Regions from separate parts of the Rhodococcus erythropolis R138 genome, predicted to be linked through region 1. Evidence: riboswitches for the same ligand, from Rfam matches in the RefSeq annotation. Region 1 holds a riboswitch; each other region holds the start of a gene.

What was found. Region 1 has a riboswitch for thiamine pyrophosphate ahead of H351_RS13030 (TenA family protein). Riboswitches for the same ligand answer to the same signal wherever they lie in the genome.
Region 2: another riboswitch for thiamine pyrophosphate. It lies ahead of thiO (glycine oxidase ThiO); the one in region 1 lies ahead of H351_RS13030 (TenA family protein).
Region 3: another riboswitch for thiamine pyrophosphate. It lies ahead of H351_RS14440 (3-oxoacyl-ACP reductase); the one in region 1 lies ahead of H351_RS13030 (TenA family protein).

What each region holds. Positions count from the first base shown of each region.
Region 1 is NZ_CP007255.1:2,780,825-2,783,086, forward strand. Features, by position in the region: gene H351_RS13025 (ABC transporter substrate-binding protein) at 1-405, opposite strand, end outside; gene H351_RS13030 (TenA family protein) at 405-1,148, opposite strand; TPP riboswitch at 1,136-1,231, opposite strand; gene H351_RS13035 (carboxylesterase/lipase family protein) at 1,362-2,262, shown strand, end outside.
Region 2 is NZ_CP007255.1:5,368,801-5,371,062, reverse strand. Features, by position in the region: gene thiE (thiamine phosphate synthase) at 1-623, opposite strand, end outside; TPP riboswitch at 650-796, shown strand; gene thiO (glycine oxidase ThiO) at 796-1,875, shown strand; gene thiS (sulfur carrier protein ThiS) at 1,872-2,087, shown strand; gene thiG (thiazole synthase) at 2,080-2,262, shown strand, end outside.
Region 3 is NZ_CP007255.1:3,096,696-3,098,957, forward strand. Features, by position in the region: gene H351_RS14435 (LLM class flavin-dependent oxidoreductase) at 1-411, opposite strand, end outside; gene H351_RS14440 (3-oxoacyl-ACP reductase) at 411-1,175, opposite strand; TPP riboswitch at 1,193-1,286, opposite strand; gene H351_RS14445 (DoxX family protein) at 1,425-1,865, shown strand; gene H351_RS14450 (AurF N-oxygenase family protein) at 1,970-2,262, shown strand, end outside.

The DNA of each region.
Region 1 (2,262 bases):
ATCACGCGGGCGCGTGATGTCCGCACGATCCGCCTTCACACCGATGCCGGTGGCGCGGTGCTGAAGTGGCGCGATGACGGACGTCGTGGCGGCGCCGGCCGCTCGGGCGAACGTGGCCTGACTCTGTGTGCTGATGCCGAACTCCGCGTTGCCGGCGTCGACCAGGGTGTCGGGAGAGGTGTTGTTGTACGGCAGGATCGAGACGTCCAGACCGGCGTCCTCGAAGTAGCCCTCTTGGAGTGCAACGTACAAACCGGTGTGGTTCGTGTTCGGGGTCCAGTCGAGTGCGAACCGAATGGTCCCGTCGGAAGAGCCGGTGTCAGCGGCGCATCCGGTCAGAACTGTGAATGCGGCTGCGATCGCGGCAGACGTGGCAAGTGTGCGGCGTAGCGCCGCAAACGACATCACGACGCCGGCCAAGGCTGCTGGTGGAGTGCGGAATCCCAGAACATCAACTCGTAGCGACTGGCGATGCGGAATGCTTCACTCATCGCCTCACGCTCTGTCTCGGTGGCTGCTTCGGCCGCAGCATCGACCAGTACGCGGGCCTGCGCCACCGACTCGTGGAATTCGGGTGCGTCGTACGTCGTGACCCACTGTGCGTACGGATGCGACGGATCGGCGTCGAGTACCGCGCGCGCTGAAGCGGCAAGATCGCGACCGACCTCGGCGTAGATCCAGAAGCAGGGGAGTACTGCCGCTGCGGAGACCGGGTAAGGCGCAGTTGCCGCAGTCGCCGTCAGATACGAGACGTATCCCAGGCAGGCCTGCGAATGCTCGAGCCTTCCCGATCCCGCTGGAAGAATTCCACCGGTGAGAAGTCCGTCGTGAAGCGCAGATTCCACTGTCGCTGCCGTGGACGCGGAATTCGACCAGAAGCCCGCGGACTGCGGATCCGGGGCGTGGGCCGCGACCAGGGACAACGCTTTCGAATACCCCTCGAGATAAAGCTTGTCCTGCTCGATGTACGTGCGAAACGCGTCGAGAGGCAATGTTCCGTCGCCGAGGCGTTCGAGGAACTCCAGTGAGTCGATCGACTCGCGGAGGACCTTCGTCTCGGCCCAGAGCCGATCGGTGAACCGATCCGTCGACGGCGCTGTGGCCACCGAGTTTTCGGCAGAATTGTATGCAGGCTGCGTAGTAGCCATGACATCCCTTCGTCAGCATTACCTGATCAGGTTCCCGGGTGTGTTCTCAGCCCCGCCCATGCGGAGCACCCCGTGTCAGAACTAGGCGACCTTAACACCGAGCCTCTGCTTCGTCGGCGCCTACCTGGCAGTTGAGTAGTCGGCGCACATCGGCCTTATGTTGGTACGTTTGGTCTTGTTTGCCACACGCGCGGGTCGGGAGGGGATTCAGACATGGAGACCGACGTTCGACCGAATCTCGGCGAGGACGGAACACTCGTGATCCGTGCCCGCGGCGGAGACGCCCGCGGGTATCCGGATGGCGGAATATTCGCGTGGAAGGGCATGCCTTACGCAGCAGCGCCGGTGGGTGAACGGAGATTCCGCGCGCCGCAACCCGCTGAGTCGTGGGACGGGGTGCGCGACTGTCGTGAGTTCGGGCCGATCGCGCCGCAGGGCCAGAGCCCGGCGGTTCCGATCGATCGGGCCTTCAAAATCGACGAGGACTGCTTGTCGATCAACGTGTGGGCCCCGCGCCCCGACGGCACGCCGCGACCGGTGATGGTGTGGATTCACGGCGGCGCCTACTGCCTCGGGTCCGCCGCCCAAACGATCTACGACGGCCGTCATCTGGCTGAAACCGGTGACGTCGTTCTCGTCTCCTTCAACTATCGCGTCGGTGCCCTCGGATTCCTGGACCTGTCTGGATTCTCCACCGCGGATACCGTTTTCGAATCGAACTGTGGTCTGCGAGACCAGATTGCGGCACTCGAATGGGTTCGAGACAACATCGACGCCTTCGGGGGTGACCCGAGTGCGGTGACGGTGTTCGGTGAGTCGTCCGGCGCAGGATCCATCACGACGCTCATGACCTGTCCGAGCGCCGAAGGTCTGTTCCATCGTGCGATTGCCCAGAGTCCTCCCGCGACCTCCGTCTACGGGGCCGAGCGCGCCAAGACCGTGGCGGAGCGGTTTCTCGAACTGCTCTCGATCGACCCTGAAGACGCAGGCGATCTGCTGACCACGGATCTCGAACTGCTCGTCAAGGCAAGCGATGACCTGGTCAACGAAATTCCGACCCGGATTCCGGGAACTTTGGCGATGGCACCCGTTGTCGATCGTGATCTGGTGCCGC
Region 2 (2,262 bases), 2.6 Mb from region 1:
ACGACGACGATGCGCGTGGCACCGGCATCGAGCAGCTCCGGCAGGCGTTCCTCGTCGATGCCGCCGATTGCGAACCAGGGGCGCGGCGGTGCGGCGTCGGCGGTCGATCGAACCAGTTCCAGACCGGACGCACTTCGATTCGGTTTGGTCGGTGTCGCCCAGACCGGCCCGGTGCAGAAGTAGTCGACGCCCTCTTCGATTGCGGCCAGACTCGCCTGCGCGCGACTACTCGTCGAACGCCCGATGACGACGTCTTCACCGACAACGGTTCGTGCGTAGGGGACGGGAATGTCGTTCTGCCCGAGGTGGAGGATGTCGGCACCGGAAGCCATCGCGAGATCCGCGCGATCGTTCACGGCCAACAATGCGCCGTGGCGTCGCGCTGCGGCCGCGAGAATGCCCAGTGCTACCAGTTCGTCCTTGGCCTCGAGCGGGCCGAACTCGCGCTCACCGGCAGAGCCCTTGTCACGCAATTGAATGATGTCGACTCCGCCGGACAATGCTGCCTCGGCGAACTGCGCGAGGTCGCCTTTCTCGCGGCGCGCGTCGGTGCACAGGTACAGCCGTGCTGCTGCCAGGCGCTCGCGCCGGTCGATGACGTTACTGGGATGTGTGGGGTGCACGGAGCAAACGGTAGCCTCTAGGGAGCAAGGTTCGACACGGGAGTCCTGAAACGTCGCCGTCACTTTTTGTCGTGACTGCGAGGTTCGTGGGGCTGAGAGGGGATCGCGACCAGATCCCGACCGTCAGACCTGACCCGGATCATGCCGGCGCAGGAAGTGGAGGTGGAGTTTCGTGAGTACACACGCTCGTACGGTGTCGGTTGTCGGTGGCGGTGTCATCGGTCTCGCCATTGCGTGGCGAGCAGCCCGCGACGGGTGGTCCGTTCGGTTGTACGACCCGTCCATTGGATCAGGTGCTTCGTGGGTGGCAGGCGGAATGCTCGCCCCGCTTTCCGAAGGCTGGCCGGGTGAAGAGACAGCGTTGACGGTTGGTGCAGCGTCCCTGGAACGGTGGCCGACGTTCGGTGAGGAGCTCGGAGAGTTCGGGCCATCGGTCTTCACCGCGGACAGTTCGCTGACGGTTGCACTCGATGCGGCCGACGCGCAGGACCTGCAGACCATCGCCGAGTGGGTGACCGCGCAGGGCCATGAACTCGAAGTTCTCGGTCGCGCCCGCATCCGCGAACTCGAACCGATGCTCGGCCGGGGCATCCGGTCGGGACTGATGGCTGTCGGTGAGTCCGCCGTCGACAACAGACTTCTGCTGGACGCGTTGCAGAAGGCCTGTGCGGAATCCGGCGTCGAATTGATCGCGCGTGCCGTCAACGACCTCGCCGAACTCGATACCGATCAGATCGTGCTCACCGCCGGTATCGCGTCACCCAAGCTGTGGCCCGGGTTACCGGTACGCCCGGTCAAGGGCGAAATCCTTCGCCTGCGGAGTAGGCCTGGAGTCACCCCGGCGCCCAGCCGCACCATCCGCGGAAGCGTCCACGGGCGGCCCGCCTACCTCGTCCCGCGCGGTGACGGAATCGTCGTCGGCGCAACACAATACGAGTCCGGTGAGGACACACAGGTCACGATGGCCGGAGTACGGGACCTGATCAACGACGCCGAGACACTGATGCCGGCGATCGGCGAATACGAACTGTACGAATGCGCGGCAGGCCTGCGTCCCATGACGCCGGACAACCTGCCCTTGATCGGGCGCGTGTCCGATCGTGTTGTCGTCTCCACCGGACACGGACGCAACGGTGTCCTGCTGACGCCCGTCACCGCCGATGCGACGGTCGCGTTGCTGAACGGCACATCTTTGGTCGAGGTAAAAGGAACCGAACCCGAGCGGTTCGCAGTAGTTAAGGAAAATTCATGAGTGAGCAGGTCCCGATCGGGATCACCGTCAACGGCGAAGATCTCGAGTTCGATCGAGCAGTCACGGTGACCGAGCTACTGACGCACCTCGAGTTGCCGAGCAAGGGTATCGCCGTCGCCGTCGACGGTGCGCTCTTTCCTCGCGGGCGTTGGGACGAATCCGTCGGACGTGGTTGGGAAATCGAGATCCTCACGGCGGTGCAGGGTGGCTGAGCAGGACCTTCTCACTATCGCTGGCCGCACCTTCGGTTCCCGGCTCATCACCGGAACAGGCGGCGCCGCCAACCTTGCGGTGCTCGAGGAAGCGCTTGTCGCCTCCGGCACCGAACTGACCACCGTCGCGATGCGGCGAGTCGACGCGGCCGGTGGCACGGGTGTTCTGGACCTG
Region 3 (2,262 bases), 320 kb from region 1:
CTCGAGTCCGTGGTTGCGCGCCTCCTGGTCGAACATCGAGGTCACGACGTTCCATCCGGCCCGTCCGCCGCTGATGTGGTCGAGCGATGCCAAAAGTCGTGCCGCGTGGAATGGCGTGTAAAAGGTCGTGGAGATGGTGGTGACCAGGCCGACGTTCGCCGTCGCTCGTGCCATGGCAGTCAACGCGGTGATCGGTTCGAGAAACCACGACGCACCAGACTCGGGTTCTCGAACACTGTGACCGTCAGCGAAGAAAACGGCGTCCAGCTTGCCGCGTTCGGCGATCTGGGCGAGCGACTCGTAATACGTGATGTCACCGAGACTTTCGACCGGTGAGTCGCGGTGTCGCCACGCCGCACTGTGATGCCCGCAACCGAGCAGGAACGCACCTATCCGTAGCTGTGCGCCCATCAGTTCTTGACGAGTCCGCCGTCGACAACCAGATTCTGGCCGGTCACGGCCCGCGACCATGGGGAGGCGAAAAAGAGTGCAGCGTCGGCAAATTCGTCCGGCGTCGTGACTCGGCGCAGGGGAGTGCTTGCCGCGATCATGTCGAACACGGCTTCCGGTGTCGCGGCACTCGCATCGGTGGTGCGGAGCAAGCCGCCGGAGACCATGTTGACTGTGATCCCGTCCGGACCGAGGTCGGCGGACAGCGTCCGTGTCAGTGCCAACAGTGCGGCCTTGGCAGCGGTGTAGTCGTGGTACGGAACTACCGGATTCTGGACCAGATTTGTTCCGACAGTGATGATTCGGCCGAAGCCGAGTTCGCGCATGCCTGGTAGCGCTGCCTGGGTGGTATTGAGTGTTCCGGCAACAGCTCCGCGTAGTTGAGAGTCGAAGTCGGCCCAGGTGATCGTGTCCGCGTTCGGCCGGGCATCGCCGTTGAACGAGAAGTCGACCAGTGCATTGTCGACCACGGTCGAGATCGGTGCGTCGAATCTCTCGCGTGCAGCGGAGAACAACTGGTCGACGGAACTGCGGTCCGTCACGTCCGCCTGGACTGCGAAGGTGCGATCCTCACCCAGTTCGGCGACCAGGGCCTCGGCGGCATCGCGGCTCTTGTTGTAGTTCACGATTACGCGGGCGCCCGAGCGGGAGAATGCTCGGCTCAGTGCGGCGCCGAGCCCGCGGGCGCCACCGGTGATCAGAACGATCTGCTCGTCGAGGTTCAATGCGCGCTGAAATTGCTGTTCGGTCATGTCGACATCCCTCCGCCAGTGCTAACTGGTCAGGTTCATCGGGTCTGATCTCAGCCGACTTTTTCGGCACCCCGTGTCACCGTCCATCAGACCACGTGAGGTGAATCGTCCCGAACGCCGGGTGTGTAGTAACGGCCGGCGCGATGAGTTTTCGATCGCTCGGGAGTCGTAATTGCAAGCGAAGTGGCAACCGGCCGCTCGCCTTCGCCCCAGGAGACTCCGATGACCACCCAGCCCGTCCACAACGAAACTGTTTCCGGTAACGCCACGACGACGACACCTTCGGCCACGGCTCGCAAGGTCGGATACGTCCTGAGTGGGCTGTTCGTCGTTTTCATGCTCTTCGACGGCATCATTCACATTCTCAACCTTCAGACCGTCAAGGACGCCTCCGCCGAACTTGGGTTGCCGGACTCGCTGGCATTGACGGCCGGGGTGGTGCAACTGATCTGCCTTGCGCTGTACGTGATTCCGCGAACGTCGATACTCGGCGCGATTCTGCTCACCGGTTACCTGGGCGGAGCCGTGTTGACCAACCTTCGAGCGGAACAGCCTCTGCTGAGCACGACATTGTTTGCCGTCTACACCGGAATCGTCATGTGGGCGGGTCTGTATCTCCGAGACGAGAAGGTTCGCGAGATCATCCCGGTGCGGCGGGTCTGAAATCAGGCCCCTGAAGGGGTTGCGTGGGACGCGGTGTCCCATTATGTTTGACCTCATTCAAGTCCGTCGACTCCAATCGACGGACTGGCCGTGAGGAGACACCGATGGCTCGGTCAGCGTCGATCGAAGTGGAAAAGCCGTACCGCCAGGTACTGCAGACTTTGTCCGAGGGCTCAGTTGCCCGCAGTTTCGATCCCTATCTCGACATCGACTGGGATTCACCAGAGTTCGCGATCGATCCGCATGATCCGAGGTGGGTGCTCTCATCCGTGTCGGATCCGCTCGGAGCGACGCAGTGGTACCAGGACCAGTCGTTGGAGCGTCGAATCGCCATGGGAATGTGGCGTCAGGCGAATGTGACCAAGGTGGGTTCGGCATTCGAGAGCATCTTGATCCG